DNA from 4 places in the Bradyrhizobium sp. SOJA106 genome. Region 2 is predicted to be linked to each of the others. Evidence: riboswitches for the same ligand, from Rfam matches in the RefSeq annotation. Region 2 holds a riboswitch; each other region holds the start of a gene.
What was found. Region 2 has a riboswitch for cobalamin ahead of metE (5-methyltetrahydropteroyltriglutamate--homocysteine S-methyltransferase). Riboswitches for the same ligand answer to the same signal wherever they lie in the genome.
Positions count from the first base shown of each region.

Region 1: another riboswitch for cobalamin. It lies ahead of AC5V87_RS14480 (energy-coupling factor ABC transporter permease); the one in region 2 lies ahead of metE (5-methyltetrahydropteroyltriglutamate--homocysteine S-methyltransferase).
Region 3: another riboswitch for cobalamin. It lies ahead of AC5V87_RS14415 (DUF1636 family protein); the one in region 2 lies ahead of metE (5-methyltetrahydropteroyltriglutamate--homocysteine S-methyltransferase).
Region 4: another riboswitch for cobalamin. It lies ahead of AC5V87_RS14500 (TonB-dependent receptor); the one in region 2 lies ahead of metE (5-methyltetrahydropteroyltriglutamate--homocysteine S-methyltransferase).

Region 1 covers NZ_CM182549.1:3,231,751-3,235,282, reverse strand. Annotated here, with positions in the region: gene cobF (precorrin-6A synthase (deacetylating)) at 1-580, opposite strand, end outside; gene AC5V87_RS14480 (energy-coupling factor ABC transporter permease) at 622-1,299, opposite strand; cobalamin riboswitch at 1,337-1,556, opposite strand; gene cobA (uroporphyrinogen-III C-methyltransferase) at 1,601-2,332, opposite strand; gene AC5V87_RS14470 (cobyrinic acid a,c-diamide synthase CobB) at 2,329-3,532, opposite strand, start outside.
Region 2 covers NZ_CM182549.1:2,012,193-2,015,724, forward strand. Annotated here, with positions in the region: gene AC5V87_RS08950 (nodulate formation efficiency C protein) at 34-840, opposite strand; cobalamin riboswitch at 1,837-2,038, shown strand; gene metE (5-methyltetrahydropteroyltriglutamate--homocysteine S-methyltransferase) at 2,143-3,532, shown strand, end outside.
Region 3 covers NZ_CM182549.1:3,219,350-3,222,881, forward strand. Annotated here, with positions in the region: gene AC5V87_RS14405 (cobyric acid synthase) at 1-345, opposite strand, end outside; gene cobO (cob(I)yrinic acid a,c-diamide adenosyltransferase) at 351-986, opposite strand; cobalamin riboswitch at 1,027-1,246, shown strand; gene AC5V87_RS14415 (DUF1636 family protein) at 1,342-1,716, shown strand; gene cobW (cobalamin biosynthesis protein CobW) at 1,713-2,747, shown strand; gene cobN (cobaltochelatase subunit CobN) at 2,747-3,532, shown strand, end outside.
Region 4 covers NZ_CM182549.1:3,235,938-3,239,469, reverse strand. Annotated here, with positions in the region: gene AC5V87_RS14500 (TonB-dependent receptor) at 1-1,915, opposite strand, end outside; cobalamin riboswitch at 2,030-2,231, opposite strand; gene AC5V87_RS14495 (histidine phosphatase family protein) at 2,304-2,876, shown strand; gene cobT (nicotinate-nucleotide--dimethylbenzimidazole phosphoribosyltransferase) at 2,935-3,532, opposite strand, start outside.

The sequences.
Region 1 (3,532 bases), 1.2 Mb from region 2:
CGAGCGACTGGAATGCGGTGCCGCCATCGAGCATCGCTACCACGGTATCGACGCCCTGCGGCCAGCCGCCTTCGCGCAGGCGGCGTCCCGTCGTCACAAGGAAAGGCTCGCCGATGTCGTTGAGCGGCAATGCATGCGCCGCGCACAACGCCTGGATCGAGGTGATGCCCGGCACGACCTCGATCTCGGGCAAGGGATTGAGTCGACGCGCAATGCGCAGCGAGGAATCATAGAGCGAGGGATCGCCCCAAATCAGCAGCGCAACCTTGCCCTTGCCGCCAAGATGATCTGCGATCGCCTGCGACCACGTTGCGGCGACGGCATCGTGCCAATCGTCCACGCCCTTGCGGTAGTCGGCTTCACCCGCATCGCGAACGGGAAGATCGAACTCGGCGATGCGGGTCTTGTCGCTCGTGAGCACATCCGCGCAGATCGTGCGCCTGAGATCGGCGAGATCGGATTTCGCGCTCCCCTTGCGCGGGATCAGGACGAGATCGGCCGCGTTGATGGCAGTGATCGCAGCGCGCGTGAGCTGAGCGGGATCGCCGCAACCGATGCCTATCAGAGAGAGCGTGAGCATCGCGAGCGCGAGGGGCGGCGTTAGCGGCCGCCCCTTGTCTCCTAGGCCGCGTTGTGCAGGCGCGGGGTGACGAGGCCGGGCGCGGTGACGCCGCGCAGCGACTTCGCCAGCGCCAGCACCGCAAGATCGGCGAGCGGCTCGATCACGATGACGAGCGCATAGGAGGCCGCGAACGTCGCGATGTTGGCGAGGTTGCTCATGGCAAAGCCGGAGCCATAGAGCGCCCAGAACGCCACCCAGGCGATCACGCCGGCCTGATAGGTCGTCGAGAGCGCCAGCGCCTGGCGATACCTGAGATCAACATAGGCCGTGTTGCGCGAGATGATCCGCGCGGCGATCGCCTGGATTCCGAACAGCGGCACCAGCAGCGTGGTGACGTTCATGCCGTATTGCGGCAGGTCGGCGGGCTCGAAGAACACGCCCTGGAGCAAGAGGCCGAACGCGAGGCCGAAGGCCGCGGGCGCAGCGCCAAACAGCAGGAACAGCGTCGAGCCGAGAATGAAGTGCACCTCGGAGACGCCGACCGGGAAGTGCGGCAGGATCTCGAAGAAGGTGAAGACGAGGCCGGTGGTGGCGAGCGTGCGCACCGCGAACGATGTGATGCCCTGCTCGCGTACGGTCTCGGCCGCGAGCTTCAAGGCAACGCCGCCTGCGGCGATGCCGGTTGCGTAACTCAATACGAGCTTGGCGCCCGTCACGATGCCGGGTTCGATATGCATGGCTCAGTTCCTTCCTGCCGTCACACCCGACGGCCTTGGCCTCAAAACATGCACGGCCGGTCTCCTGGCTCGCGGTTCACTGGGGTTCTCCGGCCTTCCCGGACCTTACGGCCCAGTGGCTGATCGGAGCCCCTCACCGCTTACAGTCGCGGGGGCGGCTGGGGTTTTGGGCGCCGCAACTGGGTCCGCCCATCCCCATTCCCGATTATGCTCCGGCGCTTTGCGCCGCATGGAGCACCATGCCTCTCCTGTGTGCCCCTTTCGCCAGCCGGGCGTCAAGGGTGGAAGGCAGCCCGGGCCATCATGACGGATAATCCCCCGCCAGCGCGCCAAACAGGATGACGGCCGCCGTCGAGGCCGCCCCGCCCCGCGCAAGCTGCTCGGCAAGCTCCGCAATCGTGGTGCGAACCAGCCGTTCGTCGGCGCGGCCAAGCGATTCGGCGAACAGCGCCGGGGTGGTTGGAGCGAGCCCGTGCGCGATCAATTTTGCGGCAAGATCCGGAAAGGTGCGCCGGCCCATATAGACCACGGTCGTCGCTTCGGGGTCGGCCAGCGCCGCCCAGTTGAGGTTTTGGGGCAGCTCGCCGGTGACGTCGGCCCCGGTGACGAACTGCACCCGGCGCGAGGTATGGCGTCGGGTCAGGGGAATGCCGGCTTGGGCGGCGGCGACGCAGGCCGAGGTGACGCCGGGAACGATCTCGTAGCCGATGCCGGCTTCGCGCAGCGTCTCCAGCTCCTCCTCGAGCCGGCCGAAAATGCCGGCATCGCCGGACTTCAGCCGCACCACGCGCGCGCCGGTTGCGGCGTAGTCGACCAGGAGGCGGTTGACGTGGTGCTGCCTGGTCGAAGGCCGCCCTGCCCGCTTTCCCACCGCGACGAGATTGGCGCCGGGCCGCGCCAGGTCGAGGATCGCGCCGGAGGCAAGGTCGTCATAGAGCACGACGTCGGCCTCGCGCAGCCGCGCGGCGCCCTTCACGGTGAGGAGCTCGGGATCGCCGGGGCCGGCAGAGACGAAGGAGACAAAACCGCTCACCGGTCCTCCGCGATCAGATGAAAGAACGTCCCGGTCGCCTGTCCCCGCCGCGAGCCGGTCTCGGTGATCACCGCGCCGGTCGCATCATGCACGACGGCCAAAGGCGTGTCAGGCTGCGCAAGGATGGTCGAATAGTGGAATTCGTGGCCGCGCAGGCGCGCGCCCGCCCGATGCCCCGGCATCGGCGCTGCCAGCGCGGCGAGACGATAGCCGAGATGCATGCGGCGCTTGGCAAAGCTCGTCTCGAGGCCAAGCAGGCCCGTCATCTCGTGGCGCACACCGTCGGCATCTGTCAAAGCAGTCCCGAGCACCATGTAGCCTCCGCATTCGCCGTGCACCGGTCGCGTCTCGGCGAAGGCGCGCAAGCCGCTACGAAAGCTTGCATTGGCCGCGATCTTGCCGGCATGAAGCTCGGGATAGCCGCCGGGCAGCCAGCACACGTCGGCACTGTCATTAGGTCCTTCATCGGCGAGTGGTGAGAACGTCGAGATCTCCGCGCCGGCCGCGCGCCAGGCCTCCAGCATGTGCGGATAGACGAAGGAGAACGCCGCATCGCGCGCCAGCGCGATGCGCTGCCCGGGGGGCGTCACGTTGAGGCCGTTCGACACAGCTTGCGGCGACCAGACGGCGGCCGCGCGCAGCACCGCATCGAGATCGACATGCTCGGCGACGAAGCGCGCGGCTTCGTCAATCAGCTTGCCGATCTCAGCCTGCTCCTCGGCTTGCACGAGGCCAAGATGCCGCTTCGGCAGGCTGATCTCGGCATGGCGCGGCAGCGCGCCGAAAACGGCGATGCCGGCGTCGTTGAGCGCACGGCGCACGAGGTCTTCATGGCGCGAGCTGGCGACACGATTGAGCACGACGCCCGCAAGGCTCACGCCGGCGCGATAGTCGCGCAGGCCGGCCGCGATCGCCGCCGCGGTCTGCGCCTGCCCGGAAGGGTCGATCACCAGCACCACCGGCCAGCCCAGCATCTCCGCGATATCGGCGGTAGCACCGGTACCCGAGACGCCGCGCGCGGCGACGCCGTCGAACAGACCCATCGAGCCCTCGGCGAGCACCACATCCGCATCCGCGCCGCGGCTGACGAGATGCGCGATGTCCGCGCGATCCATCGCCCAGCTATCGACATTGACGGAGGCGCGTCCCGTCGCGGCGGCATGAAAGGCGGGATCGATATAGTCAGGCCCACTCTTGAAG
Region 2 (3,532 bases):
AGCTGCGGCGCGATCTTGCTCTGCGCGACCATTTTACCGAGGGCTTTCGCTCCCCTCCAACTCTCGCCGTTCCTTTGGCTCCATGCCAGCGAACCAAGAGCCGGGAGGAAAGGCCGCGATACGCTTGGCAAAAGGGGATTTCGGCTCCCAATCTTGCCCTTCGCTCTTCTCGAAAGTGATGACACCGTTGTGTGTAAAAAAACGGGGTCCTGGGATATCACAGTTCACCAAAAGCAAAACGCGCCACAGATCACCCTTCTCGGTCGGCTTGTCCTTCTGGTTCGGCAAGTAGTCCACTTCAACAGGTTCAACGATAGTGCAGCGGCCCTGCCGCAGAAGATCGCCGAGGCGGCCTTGCGTGGTCGTCACAAAGTTGAAGTTGCTCGGCTCATGCAGAAAGCCAAGATTTGCGTCCCTTTCACTCTCCTTCACTTCAGTGGCGATCAACGAGAGTGCTAGGGCGTGCCAGCCCAATTCGATCGGCTTTGCATAGGTCGACGCAAGTTGAAACGTACCGTCGAGCGCGATCCTCCAGGTGATAAAGTACGGTTCCTCTAATATATCGTCAGGGTGTCTGGTCCACAAAACGAAAACATAGTCGTTTTCGTCAAGTTCAGCGACGCCCCACATTCGAGGGACGAACTGTGCAACCTTCGAGACGTTGGAGATAATTTGTTCTATTGTCTCACCGTCTTGCGCTCGCCACGTTGACTTGAATCTTTCGATATGGGGGCTCTCGATGGCGCGAACACTGTTGCTCGTCGCAGCCAGCCCGGCCAGGCAGATCAGGAGGCGACCGAGACAAAACCATAACGCGCGTCTTCTAGACACTGTTCTCATAACTGCCGGCCTATGTGGTGTCATCCACACGTCATTCCAAAGCGGGCAACCTTCAACTTGTTATGCGCGAGCACAAGAAGTTAGCGGCGACGCGACGGGGAGACCGATGGTGTCCCGTGCGAGCAGGCGCTCCCCTCTATGTCACGCGCCGCTAACTTCGCTGCCGGCGACAGCAGTCAAGTTGCTGTGCTGGACATGCCCAGCAGGAGGAGACTGGGCATCCCGAAGACTTGCATTCTTCGTGCCAGGTAATACACGGCAATTCGCACCGCTTTTGTGTCCTCTTTGTCGACTTTCCGACTGGTCAATGTCTCGATGTTTCCGTTCAGCGCTATCCAGCCCGGCTTATGCATCCTGGTCCCGCACCGGATCGTTCGATGGCGCAGCGGAACACCTCGGTACCAAGCTCCCGATGAGAATTGTTTGCCGCTATTGAACCGTTTGGTTCGGCATCGTTGCCAGAACGTAGCTTTCGATCTCTGCCACGCGTTTGGCCATCTGCGGCCATCGGCCATGGTGCGTGTGCCGCTCCTATCGCGACATGCGGCGCTTCGAGAATAGCCTCGCTTAGGAGCGCTTTGCACTCGATGGCGACGAGGCGAAACCGATCTTCACCGCCGAACATTTGGAGTCTTGCTGAACCGCACATCAACGTGCTGGCCGGGTATGTTGCTGGCCTCGCCAGCTTGGGCCTATTCAACACGGATCCTGTTGGCCGAGAAGGTGGCTGGATGGTGGACTTGCTCAAAGAACCGCTGAGAAGCCGGAGATGCGTTCTGCTCGAGGCAGCAGTCCCGACCGGGCAAGCCGCATTTGTCCCTTCCACCGATCTGGCGTGCGGCCCGCAGGCAGCTGCGATCGTCATTCCGATATTGCTGACTTTAAAGCGCTTCTACGTCGGCTCAACGCGTCAAGATGCGAGGTCATTCGCGTAGCGGATGTCGCAGCACCAGCTTGAGACACGATCTGAGAGGTTGACGGAAGACCTGTCTTCTCGATAATCCAAGTCGTCGAGGTTCTCCGGTCGCACTTGATCCGGAGCTAAGAGGGAAGCCGGTGAAGATGCCGGCGCTGCCCCCGCAACTGTGAGTGGCGAGCCGCTGTCCAACGATGTCACTGAAGCCTGCGCGGCTTCGGGAAGGCCGGACAGCAGCGATGACCCGCGAGCCAGGAGACCTGCCCCGACATTATATTCGTCCACGGGCGGGGTGTCCCGGTGGTGCGCCAAGCAGCCGTCGCACTGCGCGACTTCCCCTGCCTGCGTCCGCCATGGCCTTCTGCCCCCAACACGGGGTTAACGCTATGTCTCTTCTCTCCCTTCCCGTTGCCACGCTCGGAACGCCACGCATCGGTCCAAGGCGCGAGCTCAAACTCGCTCTAGAAAGCTACTGGGCCGGAAAAAGCAGCGAACAGCAGTTGCTCGAGGACGCAGCTGGCCTGCGTGCCGCGAACTGGGCTCGTCAGAAATCTATCGGCGTCACGGTCATTCCATCGAACGATTTCTCGCTGTATGACCAGGTGCTCGACACAAGTGTCATGGTTGGCGCCATCCCGGAGAACTACGCCTCAAAAGCCGAATCCGTTTCGCTGAAGACGTACTTCGCCATGGCCCGCGGATCACAATGCGACGATCAGGATGCGAGTTGCGGTCACGGACCGCGCGCATTTGGCGCACCCGCGCAGGAGATGACCAAGTGGTTCGATACTAACTACCACTACATGGTCCCCGAGTTTCGCAGAGGACAGACTTTCAGGCTATGCTCTCGCAAGCCGATCGAGGAGTATGAAGAGGCCAAGGCCCTTGGCTTTCAGACCCGTCCTGTCCTGATCGGGCCGGTCACATTCCTAAAGCTCGGCAAGAGTCCCGATCCTGCATTCCAGCCACTCTCACTACTAGATGAACTGATACCGGTCTATATCGAGGTTCTGCAGGAATTGGCGAAACGTGGGGCAAAGTGGGTTCAGTTCGACGAGCCCTGCCTGGTTCTTGATCTGGATGAGGGGGCGCGAAAATCTTTGCGGCATGCCTATGACCGGCTCGCCAAGGAGGGCCCGGCCATCAAGATCATGGTTGCCAGCTATTTCGGCGACCTCGGCGACAATCTGGATACCGCCTTGAGCCTGCCGGTTGCAGGACTGCATCTCGATCTGGTTCGAGCGCCACAGTTGTTAAATCAGATCATAGCTGGCGGCCGACGTGATCTCGTCATGTCGCTCGGTGTCGTCGACGGCCGGAATGTATGGCGGTCGAATTTGTCCTCGCTGCGCCAGCGGCTCGAACCCGCGATTGCGAAGCTCGGCAAAGATCGTGTACAGATGGCGCCATCCTGCTCGCTGCTTCATGTGCCGGTCGATGTTGGACTCGAGACCGGGCTCGCTTCCGACGTCAAGAGCTGGCTTGCTTTTGCGGTCCAGAAGATGCGAGAGCTTACTATCCTGGCGCGGGCACTCGCAGGCGACCAGAATGTCGCGCAAGCTCTTGCCGAGTCGGAATGTGCCGCGACTGACCGGCGGACTTCGCCGAAAATCCGTGATGCTAATGTCGCTGTCCGGATGAAAGCGATCGATCAGACCATGCGTCGGCGCGCGAGCCCATTTGCCCGTCGTGCCGAGATCCAAAGCAATCGTTTTGGACTGCCGGCTTTTCCTACCACGACGATCGGATCGTTCCCACAGACCATAGAGGTTCGGA
Region 3 (3,532 bases), 1.2 Mb from region 2:
CACCGTCCCCATCAGCTGTGGTTTCATCGCCGCGTATTCGCGCGCGCGCGCGGTCGCGATGCGCTTGCCATGGACGACGATTTGCGCGCCGACATCGGTCTCCGGCTTGAGCAGCACCGGGTTCATGTCGGTGTGCGGCTCGACGCCGGCGGCGAGCGCCTGCAACGCCTGCGCACGCCCGATCTCGCCGCCATCGACGGTGACGGCCGCATTGTTCGACATGTTCTGCGGCTTGAACGGAAGCACGCGCAAGGCCCGCCGTGTAAAGGCGCGCGCGAGACCGGCGACAATGAGCGACTTGCCCACGTCCGAGCCGGCCCCCTGGATCATCAGCGCGCGTGCCATCGACTTCAGAACTCGACGCCGGCCTGCGCCTTGATGCCGGAGCGGAAGGGATGCTTGACCAGCGTCATCTCGGTGACGAGATCGGCGATCTCGATCAGCTCGTCCTTGGCGTTGCGTCCGGTGAGCACGACATGCGTCATCGGCGGCTTCGAGGTCGTCAGGAATTCGACGACCTCGGCGATATCGAGATAGTCGTAGCGGAGCGCGATGTTGATCTCGTCGAGCACGACCATGCGCAGGTTCTCATCGAGGATCAGCTCCTTGGCCTTCTCCCAGCCGGCGCGCGCGGCGGCGATGTCGCGGGCGCGGTCCTGCGTCTCCCAGGTGAAGCCTTCACCCATGGCGTGGAACTGGCAGAGCTCGCCGAAATGGCCGGTGAGCAGGCGCCGCTCGCCGGTATCCCAGGCGCCCTTGATGAACTGCACGACCGCGCAGGGCAAGCCATGGGCGACGCAGCGCACGATCATGCCGAAGGCCGAGGACGATTTGCCCTTGCCGGCGCCGGTGTGGACGATGATGAGCCCCTTTTCGCCGCTCTTGGTCGCCATGATCTTGTCGCGGGCGGCCTTCTTCTTCGCCATTTTCTGGGCGTGCCGGGCGTCGGTTTCCTCAGCTGTTTGGGTATCCGGTTCAGGCGTCATCGGTCCCGGTCCTTCGGCTTGACAAGAGGCGGCCGGGGGCAAATGGTGGCCCGGCACTGGTTCCTGTCCTATGACAGGCGAAGAGGGAATGCGATAGGGTCCGAATCGACAAGATTGGGGTCCAAAATGCAGCCGCCCCCGCGACCGTGATCGGAGAGATGCCCGAAGCCACTGATCCCCCTGGGATCGGGAAGGCGGGGATCGAAGGGCCAAAACCCTGCTCCGCAAGCCGGGAGACCTGCCAGCGCGGACGAGTTTTGGACCGGCGGACGGGGGTGTTCCGCGACGGGGAAACGGGCCTTCAGGAAATGGTCCGTGTGCCTCTGCGCCTCCCGCTGTTATTCTGGAAGAGGCGATGACCGTCACACTTCACGTCTGCATCACCTGCCGCGCCGGCCAGACGCTCAGCGAGGGCGAGACGACGCCCGGCAAGCGCCTGCATGGCGCGATCCTCGAGGCCGGCGTGCCCGAGGGTGTCCGCGTGGTTCCCGTCGAATGCCTTTCTGCATGCAGCCAGGGCTGCTCGGTCGCGCTCAGCGCGCCGGGGCGCTGGTCCTATGTCTATGGCCGCCTGTCGGATGCGAACGCGCAGGACGTGGTCGCCGGCGCTGCGGCCTATGCGGCCGCGCCCGACGGCCTCGTGCCCTGGCGCAGCCGGCCCGAAATCTTCCGCAAGCAGTCGCTTGCCCGCATTCCCCCCATTGCCGTGTTGCCGGAGGCCGCTGAATGAACTCGCTTGCAAAAGTCCCGGTGACGGTGGTCACCGGCTTCCTCGGCTCCGGCAAGACTACCCTGATTCAGCACCTGCTCGGCAATGCGGGCGGCAAGAAGCTCGCCGTGCTCGTCAACGAGTTCGGCAGCGAGGGCGTCGACGGCGAGATCCTGAAGTCCTGCGCCGATGCCAACTGCCCGGAGGAGAACATCGTCGAGCTCGCCAATGGCTGCATCTGCTGCACCGTCGCCGACGATTTCATTCCGACCATGGAGCAGCTGCTGGCGCGGCCGGTGCGGCCCGATCACATCCTGATCGAGACCTCGGGCCTGGCGCTGCCAAAACCGCTGCTGAAAGCGTTCGACTGGCCGGAAATCCGTTCGCGCATCACCGTCGATGGCGTGATCGCGCTTGCCGATGCCGAGGCTGTGGCGGCCGGTCGCTTCGCGCCGGACCCGGCGGCTGTCGAAGCGCAGCGCGCGGCCGACGAGAATCTCGATCATGAGACGCCGCTGTCGGAAGTGTTCGAGGACCAGATCGCCTGCGCCGACATCGTGCTGCTGACCAAGGCCGATCTCGCCGGCAGCGCCGGCATTGAAGCCGCCAAGGCCGCGATCAGCGCCGAGATGCCGCGCCGTGTGCCGATGTTGCCGGTGACCGACGGCGCGATCGATGCGCGCGTCATCCTCGGGCTCGGCGCAGCCGCCGAAAACGATCTCGCCGCGCGTCCCTCGCATCACGATGGCGAGGAGGAGCACGAGCACGATGATTTTGCATCGGTGGTGATCGATCTTCCCGAGGTTGCGGATGTCGATGCGCTGGTCGCATCGGTGCAGAAGCTGGCGCGCGAGCAGAACGTGCTGCGCGCCAAGGGGTATATTGCGGTGGCGGGCAAGCCGATGCGCCTGCTGCTTCAGGCCGTCGGCGAGCGCGTTCGCCACCAGTTCGACAAGCCCTGGGGCGTGGGTCTCCGGCAGTCGAAGCTCGTCGTGATCGGCGAGCACGGCGACATCAATGAGGCCGCGATAAGAGCGGGATTGGGAGTCTGATGCACGTCGTCTTCCGCGAGAGCCGGGGTCTCGAGGAGACCGCGACGCCAAGGGACATCGGCCAGGACCCGGCTGATCTCGTGGTGCTCTCGTATTCGGATTCCGACCTTGCGGCATTCGCAGCCGGCTGGCGGCGTGGCCGGGACAGCCTGCCGTCGCTGCGGCTCGCCAATCTCGCGGAGCTGCGTCATCCGCTCTCGGTCGACACCTATATCGAGCGCACCCTGTCGCAGGCGCGCGGCATCCTGGTGCGGCTGATCGGCGGGGAATCTTATTGGTCCTATGGGCTGGCAGCGCTCCAGCAACTCGCGAAGGATCGCAACATTGTGCTGGCCGTGCTGCCGGCCGACGGCCGCGACGACGTCAGGCTCGATGCCTACTCGACCCTGCCGGTCTCGACGCTGCGGCGGCTGAAGGTGCTCTGCGACACCGGCGGTCCCGTCGCCGCTCAGGCGGCGATTGCGCAGCTTGCGCTGGCTTCGGGCCTCTATGCGGGGCCGGTTGTTGGCGAGATGAGCGTGCCCGGGATGGGTTTTTACGATCCCGCGCGCCGTGTGATTGCCGCGCCGGCGTCGGGTGAAGGCAGGCCGCTCGCACTCGTCACCTTCTATCGCTCATATCTTACCGCTGCGGACACTGGCCCAGTTGACGCGCTGATTGCCGCGCTGCGCGAGAAGGGGTTCGACGCGTATGGGGTGTTCGTCACCTCACTGAGGGCTGCGGGCGCTGCGGATTGGCTGCGCGAGCATCTCATGCAAAATCCTCCGGCGGCGATCGTCAATGCG
Region 4 (3,532 bases), 1.2 Mb from region 2:
CCGAGGCGGCGAGCTCGACGCCCTTTGATTCCTGCCGCCCCGCGATGTTGAGCGCCATGCCGCCGGCCGCGGCATAGACGTTCTTGCGCAGGATGTCATAGGCGGAGAACGACCACTCCGCCCTGTTGTCCCAGAACAGATGCTTGACGCCGGTCTCGTAGGTGCGTGCGGTGGTCAGGTCGAGCGGCTGGGTCGGCCCAAGCAGGAAGATGTTGTTGGCGGAAACGTCGGCGCCGGTGGCGTACTGGCTGAAGAAGGTCAAGCCGGGCACGGCCTCCCAGGTGTAGCCGATGCGTCCCGTCGCTGGTGCCCAGTCCGTCGCAAACGGGAAGCCCGCCTTCACCAGGCCGTTGACGTCGGTGGAGTTGCGGTCGAGCCCGATATGTTCGACACGAAGGCCCCCGACCAGCGCAAAGCTGCGCGTCAGCCTCAAGCGGTCCTCGAATGACAGCGCCTCGTTGTCGATGCGGGCGGTCTGCTGCTGGATCGTCAGCAGGCCGTAATAGCCGCGGGCGGGATCGACAAGCGAGACGGAGTCGCCGGGAAAGTTCGCAGCACCGGGTCTGACGAAATCCAGATAGCTTGACGACAGCGTCGTGACCAGACGGTTGTCGAACCCGGCGATGTTCGTGTCCCAGATCAGATCGGTGACGTTGCCGACAAGGCGCTGGCTGTGCGCGACGTAAAAGCGCTCGCGATTGACGAGATTCGAAACGGAATTGAATGCCTCAACCTCATTGTTGAACCAGGTGCGCTCGGCGCCATAGCCGTAGGCCTGACTCTTCAGTGTCAGGTCGGGCGCGAGCTTCAGCTCGAAGCCTCCGCGTAGCCACACTTCCTGCGCGACGTTGCGATTGTCGAGGACGTTATAGTTGGTGTTGAAGGTGCGATCGTCGATGGTGACAGCGCCGAGATTGGTTCCGTTGTAGTTGGAGACGTAATTGCCCGAAACGATGCCGCTCGTCGCATGCGAGCCGCTGAAAGCGATCGGCACCAGCGGCGCGCCCCAATAGGCCCTACCGCGGTCTTCGCGATACTCGATCGCGCTCCAGACCTTCAGGCTGTCGGAGATGCGGTAGTTGAGCTGACCCGAGACGTCGAGCGTTTTGGTGTTGGTGTCGTCGGCAAAGCCGTTGAGCGAGGAGCGGCTGATGTCGAAGCGGTAGTCGAGGCCCTGGACATTGGTGCTGCCGCCCGAGCCGTAATGGGCGCCAAACGAGTTCAGCGAATCCCAGGAGAAGTCCGCCTCATTGCGGATCGGTCCGGTGTGCGGCTGCTTGGTGACGAAGTTGATGGCGCCGCCGGCGGCGCCCTCGCCCGAGATCAGCGAGCCCGGGCCTTTCAGGAATTCCACCGCCTCCAGATTGGCCGTATCCATGATCCGCGAGGTCATATTCTGCGGACCGATCTTGATGCCGTTGTAGAGCGTGTTGATCTGGCTGTTGGTGAAGCCGCGCATGGAGAAGGCCGCGGGCTCGGCTGGATTGTCGCCAGAGGTGACGCCGACCGCGCCCTGCGCCACTTCGGACACGGTGCGATAGCCCTGCTCGCGCATGGTCTCGGCCGAGATCACCTCGACGGTCGCGGGCGTCTCACGCACGGTCAAGCCGAGACGCGAGGCGCTTTCCGCGACCGCGTTGGAGTTGAGCGGCCTCTGCGCCGTCGCAGCCGGCCCCACCGGCTGAGGGGCAACGGCCGCCGGCCTGCGCGTTGCCGTGCGCCGCGCGCTCTGGGGTTCGCGGCCAGCCGGCCTCGCCTGCTTGCGGGACTGGGCGGGCGACACTTCGACGGGCGGCAGCTGTTCGCGGGCCTGCTGCGCCAGCGCGGCGGGCACATTATCTGCGACCGCTAGCGCCGCGAGCACGGCGGAGGCGAGCAGGAAACGACGCGGTCGTACAATATGGATGGAAGGCACGGTTTGGACCTCGGTATGACGTCAGTGGCACGTCACAGCGAACGAGGTCTCACCCTGGGCTTGTCAGCCGCCCGATGAAGCCGAATGTCTGTACTCCCCGACCGACATCTTCGCGTATGACCACGGCTGACGGCAGGTCTCCTGGCTCGCGGGTCGTGACCGCTTCGTCGCCTTCCCGGGACCGAGGACCCAGTGGCTTCTGACGAAGGATTCACCGCTTACAGTTGCGGGGGCAGCTACGGCATTGGGGACAATGTCCCCGCACCGCATTCCCTTTTCATCCCCTCTCGGGGAAACCGTCAAAGGCATCTAGGATTACGACCAAGACAGAGTCAATGTGCAAGCTGCGGCGTTATTGCCACAGCCACCAACTTCCCTGGAGACGAGCATGGAAGGCGAGACCTTCCTCTGGTTGATACGGCATGCGCCCGTCGACGGCATCAAAGCCGTGATCCATGCCGCCGACGCGCCGGCTGATCTCGGCGATCGCGCGCAACTCGACGCGCTACGGCAGCGCCTGCCGCGGGATGCTGCGAGCTATGCCAGCCCGTCGCGGCGCACGGCCGAGACGGCACGGGCGCTGGGGCTGGAGCCGCTGCTGGTGAGCGATTTCAATGAGCAGAATTTTGGCGGCTGGACCGGCCATCGGCATGACGAACTCGCCGCGACAGGCGGCGATGCCTATGCACAGTTCTGGAGCGATCCAGCGCGCGGAAGGCCGCCGGGCGGCGAAAGCTTTGAGGATCAGGTCGCACGTGTCAGGCAGGGTCTCTCGCGGATCAGCGCCGGTTGTGCAAACTTGGTCGTCCATTCCGGAACCATCCGCGCCGCGCTCTGCATCGCGCTGGACCTCACGCCGCAAGCGGCCTTGCGCTTTGTCGTCGATCCGCTGTCGCTGACCCGGATCGACCGGCTCGCGGCTGGCTGGCGCGTCGTCTCCGTCAATCAGCGGATCAGCTAACGCATGATCCGGAAAAGTGCGCAGCGGTTTTTCGAAAAGATCATGCTCAAACAACAACCTAGAGCGCGATGATCTCATCGCGCTTAGGCCTATCAGGCACATTGGCCTGCGCGAACGTCGCCATGCCGTTGTGCAGAGCGCAGGCCGATCGCACCAGCGGCAGCGCGATGGCGGCGCCCGATCCCTCGCCCAGCCGGAGGTCGAGGCTGATCAGCGGCTGCACGTTCAATGCACGCAGCACCAGCCGATGCCCCTGCTCGGCAGATTGGTGCGAGGGCAACAGGAACGGCTGGCAGGAGGGATTGAGGCGCGTCGCGGCCAGCGCTGCCACCGAGACGATGAAACCGTCGATCAGCACGGGAATGCGGCGCTGCGCAGCCGCGATGATTGCGCCGCAGATCGCGGCGATCTCGAGGCCGCCGACGGCGCACAGGATTTTTTCGGGCGCCGCGCCTGCAACGCCATGCCGTGCGATCGCAGCATCGATCACCCGCGCCTTGTGCGCGCGGCCGGCGGCGTCGACACCGGTGCCACTGCCGGCGATCTCCTCGGCGCTGGTGCCGAGCAGGCTGGCGGCGATCGCCGCCGACGTCGTGGTGTTGCCGATGCCCATCTCGCCGAAGATCAGGAGATCGGGCTCGGTGGCCGCCGCGCGC